DNA from 2 places in the Streptomyces sp. NPDC096048 genome. Region 1 is predicted to be linked to the other one. Evidence: riboswitches for the same ligand, from Rfam matches in the RefSeq annotation. Region 1 holds a riboswitch; the other holds the start of a gene.
What was found. A riboswitch is a leader RNA that binds a small molecule or an ion and turns the genes downstream of it on or off. The one in region 1 is predicted to bind cyclic di-AMP.
Positions count from the first base shown of each region.

Region 1 (6,988 bases):
CGACGCACGCGCCCGCGTGCCGCCGCGTCACCACGAAGCCTTCGGCCTCCAGTGTGCGCAGGGCCTCACGGACGGGGACGCGGGAGACGCCGTAGCGGCGGGCCAGGAGTTCCTCGGTGAGCCGGCTGCCGCGTCCGTGGACGCCGGTGACGATGTCGTCCCGGATCGCCGTGCACACCGAGTGCGCCGGAATACGCATGCCGACCTCCGCCTTAATCCCCGTGAAACGTCGACGATTGACGTGTGCTCAGTGACTCTAGGCCAATCAAGCGCATATTCCGACGGCAGGACGGATTTCATGGGTATTTTTTGGACAGCGACGCGTACACCGAGGGAAAGAAAGCCGAAAGCCCCGGCTCGGGAAGCCGGGGCTTTCGAATGCCGTACCGTCCGTCGTCAGACGTTCACGCCGTGGGAGCGGAGGTAGGCGACGGGGTCCAGGTCCGAGCCGTACTCAGGGCTCGTACGGGCCTCGAAGTGCAGGTGCGGTCCGGTGACGTTGCCGGTGGCGCCCGACAGGCCGATCTGCTGTCCGGCGACGACCGCCTGGCCGACCGAGACACCGATGGACGACAGATGGCCGTACTGCGTGTACGTGCCGTCGTGCATCTTGATCACGACCTGGTTGCCGTACGCCCCGCCCCAGCCGGCCTCGACGACGGTGCCGACGCCGACCGCGTGCACGGACGTGCCGCTGGAGGCGTGGAAGTCGATGCCGGTGTGGCTGCCGGAGGACCACAGCGAGCTGCCGGCCTGGTAGGCGGTGGAGACGTAGGAAGCGGTGATCGGCGACACGAAGGTGTTGAGGCGCTTGCGCTCCGCCTCGCGCGCGGCGCGCTCCTTGGCCTCGCGCGCCTCCTTGGCCGCCTCGGCCGCCCGCTCGCGCGCGGCCTCCTGGGCCGCCTCCCGGGCGGCGGCGTGCAGGGCCGCCTGCTCCTGCGCGGTGGCCTGGGCATCGATCTCGTGGGCTACGGAGTCGCCGATGGTGATGACCGGGGTGAGTCCGCTCTGCTCCGCCTGGGGCTCGGCGGCGAGCGCCGGAGCCGCGAGGGTGCCGACGACGCCGGTGGTGGCGAGGGCCGCGACACCCGCCGCACGGGCGGTGGTGCGGTGCACCCGGCTGGGACGACGGTGCTTCCCGGTGGCGCGCGTGAACGCCATGTAGAGGCTGGTCCTTTCCTTCCCTCTCGCCTACCGGGTTAGCTGACGGGTTCGGAGGTGGAAGGTCTCCTACGGACCCCCTCGCTGCGCGCGCGGGCGTCCGATTCACCCCAGGGACTGCGATGGGTCCCCGGCTCCCCTGGCTCGCGCCGTACGGGGACTCGGCGATGACTGTCCGGTGCCGCGGGTGCGGCGCACTGCCTGACGAACAGCCCGCATGACGCTAAACGCGGCTGCGTTCAATCCTCAAACGCAACAGGACTTTTGTAGCGCACGCCACAGGGCAGACAGGCAGCCTCTCCCCCAATTCGGACAAATGGCGGCCCTGGTGACACTCCGGTCACCAGGGCCGCCGCGCGCGTGTGCCGCTACTCGGCCGCCACCACGGTGACTTCACCGATGCCGAGGGCCTCGACGGGCTCCTTGATCTGCGCCGCGTCGCCGACGAGGACCGTCACCAGACGGTCCACCGGGAAGGCGTTCACGACCGCCGCCGTGGCCTCCACGGTGCCCGTGGCGGCGAGTTGGCGGTAGAGCGTGGCCTGGTAGTCGTCGGGCAGGTGCTGCTCGACCTGGTCGGCCAGCGTGCTCGCCACGGCCGCCGCCGTCTCGTACTTCAGCGGCGCCACGCCCACCAGGTTCTGCACGGCCACGTCACGCTCGGCGTCGGTGAGACCTTCCGCGGCGAGCTTGCGCAGCACCGTCCACAGGTCCTCCAGGGCCGGACCGGTGTTGGGGGTGTCCACGGAGCCGCTGATGGCGAGCATCGCGGCGCCCGTGCCGTCGGGCGCGGAGCGCATGACCTGACCGAACGCCCGTACGCCGTAGGTGTAGCCCTTCTCCTCGCGCAGGACGCGGTCCAGGCGCGAGGTGAGGGTTCCGCCGAGGCAGTAGGTGCCGAGCACCTGCGCGGGCCACACCCGGTCGTGCCGGTCGGCGCCGGTGCGGCCGATCAGCAACTGCGTCTGGACGGCACCGGGTCGGTCCACGATGACGACCCGGCCGGTGTCGTCGGCGCTCACCGGGGGTACGGGACGCGCCTCGGCCACGGAGCCGGTCCACGCGCCCAGCGTCTCGCCGAGCAGCGCGTCGAGGTCGACGTCGGTGAGGTCGCCGACGACCACGGCGGTGGCGGTGGCGGGTCGGACGTGCTTCTCGTAGAAGGCGCGTACGGCCGCCGAGTCGATGCTCGCGACCGTCTCCTCGGTGCCCTGGCGCGAGCGCGACATACGCGTCCCGGCCGGGAACAGCTCCTTGGAGAGTTCCTTGGCCGCGCGGCGTGACGGGTTGGCCAGCTCGTGCGGGATCTCGTCGAGCCGGTTGCGGACCAGCCGCTCCACCTCGCTGTCCGCGAACGTGGGCGCCCTGAGCGCGTCGGCGACCAGGCCCAGGGCCTTGGCCAGGCGTGAGGCCGGCACCTCCAGGCTCAGCCGGACGCCGGGGTGGTCGGCGTGTGCGTCGAGGGTGGCACCGCAGCGCTCCAGTTCGGCGGCGAAGTCCTCGGCGGAGTGCTTGTCGGTGCCCTCGGAGAAGGCGCGCGCCATGATCGTGGCGACACCGTCGAGGCCGGCCGGCTCGGCGTCCAGGGGCGCGTCGAGGAGCACCTCCACGGCGACGACCTGCTGGCCGGGACGATGGCAGCGCAGCACGGTGAGGCCGTTGTCGAGGCTGCCGCGCTCGGGGGCCGGGAACGCCCACGGCTTGGGCTCCCCGGCCTGCGGCTGGGAGTGGAATTCCATGGTGGCGAGCTCGGTCACTTGGCCGCCTCCTCGTTCTCGTCGGTGGCGTCGTTCTCGTCGGCGGGGGCGGTCGGCTCGTAGACGAGCACCGCGCGGTTGTCGGGGCGCAGGCGGGCCTTGGCGACCTCCTGGACCTCCTCGGCCGTCACCTCGAGCACGCGCTGCACGGCGGTGAGGGCGAGCTGCGGGTCGCCGAACAGGACCGCGTACCGGCACAGTTCGTCGGCGCGGCCCGCGACCGTGCCCAGGCGGTCCAGCCACTCGCGCTCCAACTGGGCCTGGGCGCGCTCCATCTCCTCGGCCGTGGGGCCCTCCTCGGCGAACCGGGCGAGCTCCTCGTCGATGGCGGTCTCGATGACCGGCACCTCGACGTCACCGGACGTCTTCACGTCCAGCCACCCCAGGGAGGGCGCTCCGGCGAGCCGCAGCAGGCCGAATCCGGCGGCGACGGCCGTGCGGTCGCGGCGTACCAGCCGGTTGTACAGGCGGGACGACTCACCGCCGCCCAGGACGGTGAGGGCGAGGTCGGCCGCGTCGCACGCGCGCGTGCCGTCCTCCGGCAGGCGGTAGGCCGCCATCAGGGCGCGGGCCGGGACCTCCTCCTCTACGACCTCGCGCAGCTGCTCCCCCATGACCTCTGGCAGCGAGCCGTCACGGGGCGGCTGCTTGCCGTCGTGCGAGGCGATGGAGCCGAAGTACTTCTCGATCCAGGCGAGCGTCTGCTCGGGGTCGATGTCGCCGACGACCGAGAGCACCGCGTTGTTCGGCGCGTAGTAGGTGCGGAAGAACGCGCGCGCGTCCTCCAGCGTCGCCGCGTCCAGGTCGGCCATGGAGCCGATCGGCGTGTGGTGGTAGGGGTGCCCCTCCGGGTAGGCGAGGGCGGTCAGCTTCTCGAAGGCCGTGCCGTAGGGCACGTTGTCGTAGCGCTGGCGGCGCTCGTTCTTGACGACGTCCCGCTGGTTCTCCATCGACTCGTCGTCCAGGGCGGACAGCAGGGAGCCCATCCGGTCGGCCTCCAGCCAGAGGGCGAGCTCCAGCTGGTGGGCGGGCATGGTCTCGAAGTAGTTGGTGCGCTCGAAACTGGTGGTGCCGTTGAGCGAGCCGCCGGCGCCCTGCACCAGCTCGAAGTGGCCGTTGCCCTTGACCTGGGCGGAGCCCTGGAACATGAGGTGCTCGAAAAGGTGAGCCAGGCCGGTACGACCCTTGACCTCGTGGCGCGAGCCGACGTCGTACCAGAGGCACACCGCCGCGACCGGGGTCAGGTGGTCCTCGGAGAGCACCACGCGCAGGCCGTTGGCCAGGCGGTGCTCGGTCGCTGTCAGTCCGCCGGAGCCTGCCTGGGCTGTGGCCGTGTGACCCATGGGCATGTACGTCCCTTCGATCGCGGAATCCTTGGTGGAAACACTCGGTGGATCATTGGGCGGAACTGCGGAATTCCGCCGATCCTGCCACTGTATGCAAGCGTGCGGGACACCGGTGGAGTTCCCGGGTCTCGTACGCCGAGAGCGAGAACGGGGTTGGCGGCCCGACCGGCCGGACCGGGGCGAGCGCGCGGGACGAGGGCGTACCCTGCGGGCAGCGCGCCGGGCCGGGCAGCCCGTGACGGGTCCTGGTCGGTCGCTGTCAGTGCCGCGGTCCACAATGGACCGCGTCAGATCACCGTTCACGCTTCAGCAAGGAGCCGGCAGCGATGGCCCGCCGTAGTACGAAGACCCCGCCGCCCGACGACTCGTACGAGGAGAAGATCCTCGACATCGACGTCGTCGACGAGATGCAGGGCTCCTTCCTCGAGTACGCGTACTCGGTCATCTACTCCCGGGCGCTGCCGGACGCCCGCGACGGCCTCAAGCCGGTGCACCGCCGCATCGTCTACCAGATGAACGAGATGGGCCTGCGGCCCGAGCGCAGCTACGTGAAGTGCGCCCGCGTCGTCGGCGAGGTCATGGGCAAGCTGCATCCGCACGGCGACGCGTCGATCTACGACGCCCTGGTGCGCATGGCCCAGCCGTTCTCCATGCGCGTTCCCCTGGTCGACGGCCACGGCAACTTCGGCTCCCTGGGCAACGACGACCCGCCGGCCGCCATGCGGTACACCGAGTGCCGGATGGCCGAGGCCACCAGTCTGATGACGGAGTCCATCGACGAGGACACCGTCGACTTCGGCCCCAACTACGACGGCCAGGAGCAGGAGCCGGTGGCGCTGCCCGCCGCCTTCCCGAACCTGCTGGTCAACGGCGCCTCCGGCATCGCGGTCGGCATGGCCACGAACATGCCGCCGCACAATCTGCGCGAGGTGATCGCGGCCGCCCGGCATCTGATCCGGCACCCGAACGCAGACCTCGAAGCCCTGATGAAGCACGTTCCGGGACCCGACCTGCCCACCGGCGGCCGCATCGTCGGCCTGCCCGGCATCCGCGACGCCTACGAGACGGGCCGGGGCACCTTCAAGATCCGCGCGACGGTCGCCGTGGACACGGTGACGGCCCGCCGCAAGGGTCTCGTCGTGACCGAGCTGCCCTTCGCGGTCGGCCCGGAGAAGGTGATCGCCAAGATCAAGGACCTGGTCGGTGCGAAGAAGCTGCAGGGCATCGCCGACGTCAAGGACCTCACCGACCGCGAACACGGGCTGCGCCTGGTCATCGAGATCAAGAACGGCTTCGTCCCCGAGGCGGTCCTCGAACAGCTCTACAAGCTGACGCCGATGGAGGAGTCCTTCGGCATCAACAACGTCGCCCTGGTCGACGGCCAGCCGCTCACCCTGGGCCTCAAGGAGCTGCTGGAGGTCTACCTCGACCACCGCTTCAACGTCGTACGGCGCCGCAGCGAGTTCCGCCGGAGCAAGAAGCGTGACCGGCTGCACCTGGTCGAGGGCCTGCTCACCGCCCTGATCGACATCGACGAGGTCATCCGCCTCATCCGCTCCAGCGAGAACTCGGCACAGGCCAAGCAGCGCCTGATGGAGCACTTCTCGCTCAGCGACGTCCAGACCCAGTACATCCTGGACACGCCGCTGCGCCGGCTCACCAAGTACGACCGCATCGACCTGGAGTCGGAGAAGGAGCGGTTGAACGCGGAGATCGAGGAGCTGACCCGGATCCTCGACTCGGACGCGGAGCTGCGCAAGCTGGTCTCGACCGAACTGGCCGCGGTGGCCAAGAAGTTCGGCACCGACCGCCGTACGACGCTGCTGGAGTCGTCCAGCACCCCGGTCGCCGCCGTTCCGCTCCAGGTCGCGGACGATCCGTGCCGGGTGCTGCTGTCCTCGACGGGTCTGCTGGCCCGCACCGCGAACGACGACCCCCTCGTCGCGGAGGCCGGCGCCAAGCGCGTCAAGCACGACCTGATCGTCTCGGCGGTGCCGGCCACGGCCCGCGGCGAGGTGGGTGTGGTGACATCGGCCGGACGCCTGCTGCGGGTGAACGTCGTGGACCTGCCCCAGCTCCCGGAGCCCATGCCGACGCCGAACCTGTCGGGTGGCGCGCCGCTGGCGGAGTTCGTGACCCTGGAGGACGACGAGACGGTCGTCTGCCTGACCACGCTGGACGAGTCCTCGCCCGGCCTGGCGCTCGGCACGGAACAGGGTGTCGTCAAGCGTGTGGTACCCGACTACCCGTCCAACAAGGACGAGTTGGAGGTCATCGCCCTCAGGGAGGGCGACCGGATCGTCGGCGGCGCCGAGCTGCGCACCGGCGACGAGGATCTGGTCTTCGTCACGGACGACGCGCAGTTGCTGCGCTACCAGGCCTCGCAGGTCCGCCCGCAGGGCCGTCCGGCGGGCGGTGTGGCGGGCGTCAAGCTCGCCGAGGGCGCGAAGGTCATCTCCTTCACGGCGGTGGACCCGGCCGCGGAGGCGGTGGTGTTCACGGTCGCCGGTTCGCGCGGCACGCTGGACGACTCCGTTCAGACCACGGCCAAGCTGACGCCGTTCGACCAGTATCCGCGCAAGGGCCGCGCCACAGGCGGCGTGCGCTGCCAGCGGTTCCTGAAGGGCGAGGACTGCCTGGCCTTCGCCTGGGTGGGCGCCACCCCGGCGCTCGCCGCGCAGAAGAACGGCACCCCCGCCCAGCTCCCGGACATCGATCCGCGTC
Region 1 is NZ_JBIWGG010000011.1:265,950-272,937, forward strand. Features, by position in the region: gene ACIQ6R_RS29515 (GntR family transcriptional regulator) at 1-199, opposite strand, end outside; gene ACIQ6R_RS29520 (M23 family metallopeptidase) at 397-1,161, opposite strand; cyclic di-AMP (ydaO/yuaA leader) riboswitch at 1,174-1,338, opposite strand; gene ACIQ6R_RS29525 (M16 family metallopeptidase) at 1,530-2,918, opposite strand; gene ACIQ6R_RS29530 (M16 family metallopeptidase) at 2,915-4,267, opposite strand; gene ACIQ6R_RS29535 (DNA topoisomerase (ATP-hydrolyzing) subunit A) at 4,591-6,988, shown strand, end outside.

Region 2 (6,988 bases), on a different contig from region 1:
AGGTACGCGAGGCACAGCGGGCCGCCGTCCCCGACGACGCCCAGTACCAGCAGGTCGTCGCCCGGACCGGCACCCTCACCCGCGACACCCTGCACGGCATGGTCCTCGACCGGGTCCTGCACCGCGCCGCCCAGGACGCGGGCGTGAGCGTCAGCCGCAGGGAGGTGCAGGAGATGCGCGGCGGCCTGGAGGAGCAGGCAGGCGGCGCCAAGGAGCTGGAGACCGTCTGGCTGCAGCAGTACGGCGTCCCGCCCGAGCGCCTCGACGACAACCTCCGCCTCCAGCTGGAGGCCCAGAAGCTCGCCGAGAGCCTCGGCACCGACACCAGCCGCCCCGAGTTCTGGCAGGCCCTGTCCAAGGCCTCCAAGAAGCTCGACGTCGACCTCAACCCGCGCTACGGCGCCTGGGACGTACAGAAGAGCAGCCGCGTCGACACCAAGGTGCCGTGGGTGCGGGAGATCACGGCCGCGCGGACCCAGCAGACGGCGTAACGGTCCTGCGGGGGCGCTCCGCCGCCCCTGTGGACAACTCACGGGGCCGTCCGCCGCGTGCGTTACGTTCTGATCGTGAACGCAACCACCGCCGACACCGCTCCCGGCACCGCCCCCGACCCCGGCCGCGTCGTCCTGCTCACCACCAGCCACCGCGTCGCGCCCGGCCTGCTGTCCTGGCCCGCCTGGCAGGCCCTGCGCACCGCCGACCGCGTGCTGTGCGCCGACGGCGCGCACCCGCAGCTGCCGTATCTGCGCGAGGCGGGCCTACGGGTCGACGAGACGGCCCCCACCGCCGAGGAGCTGGTCGCCGCCTGCGCCGGCGGTCACACGGTGGTGGTCGTGGCGACCGGTGAGGGCGACCCCGCCCTCACCGACGGACTGGCCCGTCTCGCCGGGTCGGGCCGGGTCCGGATGCCGGACCTGGAGTTGCTCCCCGCCTCCTACGACCTGCCGGGCGCCCGCCTGCTCGACCTCGTCCAGGTCATGGACCGCATCCGCGTGGAATGCCCGTGGTCCTCGCAGCGCACGCACAAGGGCCTGGCCAAGTACGCCATCGAGGAGGCGTACGAGCTCGTCGAGGCGATCGAGGACGGCGACCGCGACGAACTGCGCGAGGAACTGGGCGACGTACTCCTCCAAGTCGCCTTCCACGCCCGCATCGCGGAGGAGGACCCCGACGCGCCGTTCTCCATCGACGACGTGGCCGGCACGATCGTCGCCAAGCTGATCCACCGCCACCCGCACGTCTTCGGCGACGAGACGGCGACCACCCCCGAGGAGGTCAGGGAGCACTGGCTGCGCACCAAGGCGGCCGAGAAGCAGCGCACCTCGGTCACCGAAGGCGTCCCCCTCGGCCAGCCCGGCCTCGCCCTCGCCGCCAAGCTCGCCTCCCGGGTGCGCACGGCGGGCCTCCCGGTCCCGCTGCCCTCCGGCGAGGGCATCGGCTACGAACTGCTGGCCCTGGCGGCACGTGCCGAGGCCGACGGCACGGACCCGGAGGCGGCACTGAGAGCGGCGGCACGGGCGTACCGGGACGCGATCATGGAGACGGAGCGCGCCGGTGGCTGAGACCGGTGCCGTCCGGGTCCGCTGAGGATGGGCCACCGGCGCCCGCTCCGGTCATCTTCGGCGTCCGCTCCGGTCGTCTCCGGCGTCCGCTCCGGTCGTCCCCGGTGCCCGCTCCGGTCGTCTCCGGCGTCCGCTCCGGTCGTCTCCGGCGCCCCGGATACGGTCAAGGGGTGACCGACCACTCCACGCCCGACCGCCCCGCCCCCGAGCTCTTCACCTGGGAGTTCGCCAGCGACCCCTACCCCGCCTACGCCTGGCTGCGCGAGCACGCCCCGGTGCACCGGACGCGGCTGCCCAGCGGTGTGGAGGCCTGGCTGGTCACCCGGTACGCCGACGCCAAGCAGGCCCTCGCCGACCCGAGGCTGTCCAAGAACCCGGCGCACCACGACGAGCCCGCGCACGCCAAGGGCAAGACCGGCATTCCGGGGGAGCGGAAGGCCGAGTTGATGACCCACCTGCTGAACATCGACCCGCCGGACCACACCAGGCTGCGCCGGCTGGTCAGCAAGGCGTTCACGCCCCGCCGGGTCGCCGAGTTCGCGCCCCGGGTGCAGGAGCTCGCCGACGACCTCATCGACCGGTTCGCCGGCACCGGGTCCGCCGACCTGATCCACGAGTTCGCCTTCCCGCTGCCCATCTACGCCATCTGCGACCTGCTCGGCGTTCCCCGTGAGGACCAGGACGACTTCCGGGACTGGGCGGGGATGATGATCCGCCACGGTGGCGGCCCGCGGGGCGGGGTCGCGCGGTCGGTGAAGAAGATGCGGGGCTATCTCGCCGACCTCATCCACCGCAAGCGCGCGGCGCTGCCGCCCGAGCCCGGCCCCGGTGAGGACCTCATCTCCGCGCTCATCCGCGCCTCCGACCACGGTGAGCACCTCACCGAGAACGAGGCGGCGGCGATGGCCTTCATCCTGCTCTTCGCGGGTTTCGAGACCACGGTCAATCTCATCGGCAACGGCACGTACGCCCTGCTCACCCACCCCGAGCAGCGGTCCCGTCTGCAAACGTCCCTCGCCGCCGGCGAGCGCTCCCTGCTGGAAACCGGAGTGGAGGAACTCCTGCGCTACGACGGTCCGGTGGAGCTGGCCACCTGGCGCTTCGCCACTCGGCCGCTCACCATCGGCGGGCAGGACATCGCGGCCGGCGACCCCGTCCTCGTCGTCCTCGCCGCCGCCGACCGGGACCCGGAGCGGTTCACTGACCCGGACACCCTGGACCTCTCCCGCCGGGACAGCCAGCACCTCGGGTACGGCCACGGTATCCACTACTGCCTGGGCGCCCCGCTCGCCCGGCTGGAGGGACAGACCGCGCTCGCCACGCTCCTGACCCGCCTCCCGGATCTGCGCCTCGCCGCGGACCCGGCCGAACTGCGCTGGCGCGGCGGGCTCATCATGCGCGGCCTGCGCACCCTGCCCGTGTCGTTCACCCCGGCCCCGTCGTCGGCCGAGTCATCGGTCACGCGGTCGTCCGACAACGGTTCGTCGCCGACGCAAAAGTGACACGCGCTCAGCTCTGTGATCTTCACGTGATCTGCGCGGCATGAACTTGTGACAAGCGATCATCTGCCTATACGTTCACGAACCAGCGTGGCGCCGAGCATCGTCCGCCGCGCGTTCCCCGTTGTCTCGTGAAAGGTCGTCGCATGCTCTCCGGGAACGGTCGTCACCGCCGCCCCCGCCAGGCTCCCGCCCTGGTCGTCGCAGCCGGAGTGACCGGCTCCGCCATCGCGATCCCGCTTCTCGGCGCCACCGGCGCCCACGCGGCGGACGGGGCGAACTGGGACCGCGTCGCCGAGTGCGAGACCGGCGGTGCCTGGAGCCAGAACAGCGGCAACGGGTACTACGGCGGCCTGCAGCTCTCCCAGGACGCCTGGGTGCGGTACGGCGGTCTGGAGTACGCGCCGAGCGCCGATCAGGCCAGTCGCTCCCAGCAGATAAGAATCGCCGAGAAGCTGCGCGCGGACCAGGGCATCGCCGCCTGGCCGACCTGCGCCCTGCTCGCGGGCATGGGCAACGACTCGGCGTCCACGGACAACGGAACGGGTTCGACGGGTGACGGCGCGTCGGCGGAGCCGGAGGTGTCGGGCACGACCGAGTCGTCCGGCACGACCGAGTCGCCGGAGCCCACCTCCGGCGCACCCTCTTCGTCCCCTTCGCCGTCTTCGCCGTCTTCGCCCTCTTCGGCTCCCACGTCTGACTCCATGTCGGACAGTGGGGACGATTCGACCAAGTCCGACACGTCCCCCGACACCCAGTCCACGGAGAGTGTCGGCTCTCAGGGCGCCGACGCTTCACCCACGGCCTCTCCGGAGGTCGACGAAACGGACAAGGCAGGGCAGGGCGGCGGGAATTCGGTGCTCACCGACCCCGAGGACTCCGGCGCGGGCCGGCATCGTGGCGACAGTGCCGACGAGGGTGTGGCGGGCGGCCGCGCGGCCGAGTCGTCGGGGCGGCACGCCTCCCGCGGTGAGGGCGAGTCGCGAGAGGTCGTGGACGGCTCGTACACCGTCCGTTCCGGCGACAGTCTCTGGGGCATCGCCGACTCCCTTGAGGTCGACGGCGGGTGGCGCTCGCTGTACGCCGGCAACAAGGAGGTCGTCGGCATCGACCCGGACCACATTCTGCCCGGTCAGACGCTCACGGTCACGGGCGAATCGGGCGAAAAGTAGGGGCAGTTCGCGTCACGGTTCGAGACTGTATGTCCGTTTTGGATCACGTGAGAGATAGGTCTCAGAAGCCGTGATCGTCTTTGAAAATCCGCGGAGTGCGTGTCTACGGTCGTGACCGCTCGCCATCGCGGGCCCCGGCTGCCGCAACGCCGAATCCTGCCAGCGGCCGTCCGGGAACAGTCGTCGCGCAAGCGCCGAAGGCAGGAGCGGGGGACCCAAGGTAAGTGCCGCACCGGGCAGTTGAGCCGGAGCGGCTAGGGGTGGAGCCGAGTTCCGCGAGGAACCCGGCCGGGCAACTCAACCGGCCCGAACCCGACAGCTCACCTCGCAGGCGTCGGTGAGGGGATCAACCATGCTGTTTTCCGGCAAGGGCAAGCACCGCCGCCCGTCCAAGGCCACCCGTGTCATCGCCGTCGCCGGCGTCACCGGTGCCGCCGTCGCCGCCCCGCTGATGGCGGCCGGCAACGCCTCCGCCGCCACCGCGTCCGAGTGGGACGCCGTCGCCCAGTGCGAGTCCGGCGGCAACTGGTCCATCAACACCGGCAACGGTTACTACGGCGGTCTGCAGTTCTCCGCCTCCACCTGGGCCGGCTACGGCGGCACGCAGTACGCCGCCACCGCCGACCAGGCCAGCAAGGCGCAGCAGATCGAGATCGCCGAGAAGGTGCTCGCGGGTCAGGGCAAGGGTGCCTGGCCGGTCTGCGGCACCGGCCTGTCGAGCGCCGCGTACACCGGTGGCGGCTCCGGCGAGAGCCAGGACAGCGGCTCCTCGCAGAGCTCCGGCAGCTCCGAGAGCTCGCAGAGCGAGAGCAGCGGCTCCACCGCCGACCGCTCCTCCGAGCAGAAGGCCTCCCGCTCCGACGAGCGCCCGGCCGCCGAGCCGAAGGCCGAGAAGAAGACCGTCACCACCCCGACCGGCAAGAAGGTCGAGAAGGGCGACGGCGAGTACAAGGTCGTCAAGGGCGACACCCTCAGCTCGATCGCCGAGGAGCACGACGTCAAGGGCGGCTGGGCGAAGGTGTTCAAGCTGAACGACGACATCGTCGACGACGCCGACCTGATCTACCCGGGCCAGCAGCTGCACCTGAAGTAAGCGGCGGCTCCCGCGACTCCCGCCCCGGTGCGTGTTCCCCCGTACGCACCGGGGCGGGATTTTTACGCCCGCATCCCGAACGGGTTTCCGGAAACGTCTTTGTTCCGTTCGGAAACAATTTACTCTCGGTTCTGTCCAGCGGGTGGGCGATCGGCTGGCCGATCGCCCGGAGCCGGTTAGGCTCGGTCCCGCAGAGCCGCTGCGGTCCCGCGGGACCCGCGCGTCACACCGAAGCGTCACATTGAAGAAGGAGATGCTCGTGCCGTCCATCGACGTCGTCGTAGCCCGGGAAATCCTGGACTCCCGAGGCAACCCCACGGTCGAGGTCGAGGTCGGCCTCGACGACGGCAGCACGGGTCGTGCCGCCGTCCCGTCCGGCGCCTCCACCGGTGCCTTCGAGGCCATCGAACTCCGTGACGGCGATGCCAACCGTTACCTGGGCAAGGGCGTGGAGAAGGCCGTCCTCGCCGTCATCGAGCAGATCGGCCCGGAGCTCGTCGGCTACGACGCCACCGAGCAGCGCCTGATCGACCAGGCCATGTTCGACCTGGACGCCACCGACAACAAGGGCTCGCTGGGCGCCAACGCCATCCTCGGCGTCTCGCTCGCCGTCGCCCACGCCGCCTCCGAGGCCAGCGACCTGCCGCTCTTCCGCTACCTGGGCGGTCCGAACGCGCACCTGCTGCCGGTGCCGATGATGAACATCCTGAACGGCGGGTCGCACGCCGACTCGAACGTGGACATCCAGGAGTTCATGATCGCCCCGATCGGCGCGGAGTCCTTCTCCGAGGCCCTGCGCTGGGGCGCCGAGGTCTACCACACCCTGAAGAAGGTCCTGAAGAGCAAGGGCCTGGCCACCGGTCTCGGCGACGAGGGCGGCTTCGCCCCGAACCTCGGCTCCAACCGCGAGGCCCTCGACCTCATCCTCGAGGCGATCAAGGAGGCCGGCTACACCCCCGGCGAGCAGATCGCCCTCGCGCTCGACGTGGCCGCGTCCGAGTTCTACAAGGACGGCTCCTACGCCTTCGAGGGCAAGAACCGCACTGCCGCCGAGATGACCGAGTACTACGCCGAGCTGGTCGAGGCGTACCCGCTGGTCTCCATCGAGGACCCGCTGTTCGAGGACGACTGGGACGGCTGGAACACCATCACCGCCAAGCTCGGTGACAAGGTGCAGCTCGTCGGCGACGACCTCTTCGTCACCAACCCGGAGCGCCTGGCCCGCGGCATCGAGGAGAACTCGGCCAACGCCCTGCTCGTCAAGGTCAACCAGATCGGTTCGCTGACCGAGACCCTGGACGCCGTGGAGCTGGCCCAGCGCAACGGCTTCAAGTGCATGATGTCCCACCGCTCCGGCGAGACCGAGGACGTCACCATCGCCGACCTGGCCGTCGCCACCAACTGCGGCCAGATCAAGACCGGCGCCCCGGCCCGCTCCGAGCGCGTCGCCAAGTACAACCAGCTGCTGCGCATCGAGGAGATCCTCGACGACGCCGCGGTGTACGCCGGCCGCAGCGCGTTCCCGCGGTTTCGCTCTGCGAACCAGTAGGCACAGCGCTCTGCGAACCAGTAGGCACAGCGCACTGCGAACCAGTAGGCACAGCGCTCTGCGAACCAGTAGGCACAGCGCTCCGCGAGCCAGTAGGCGCGGCAAGGGCTGAG
Region 2 is NZ_JBIWGG010000006.1:88,861-95,848, reverse strand. Features, by position in the region: gene ACIQ6R_RS17580 (SurA N-terminal domain-containing protein) at 1-491, shown strand, start outside; gene ACIQ6R_RS17575 (nucleoside triphosphate pyrophosphohydrolase) at 567-1,562, shown strand; gene ACIQ6R_RS17570 (cytochrome P450) at 1,733-3,064, shown strand; gene ACIQ6R_RS17565 (transglycosylase family protein) at 3,208-4,233, shown strand; cyclic di-AMP (ydaO/yuaA leader) riboswitch at 4,416-4,582, shown strand; gene ACIQ6R_RS17560 (transglycosylase family protein) at 4,586-5,326, shown strand; gene eno (phosphopyruvate hydratase) at 5,586-6,875, shown strand.
Region 2: another riboswitch for cyclic di-AMP. It lies ahead of ACIQ6R_RS17560 (transglycosylase family protein); the one in region 1 lies ahead of ACIQ6R_RS29520 (M23 family metallopeptidase).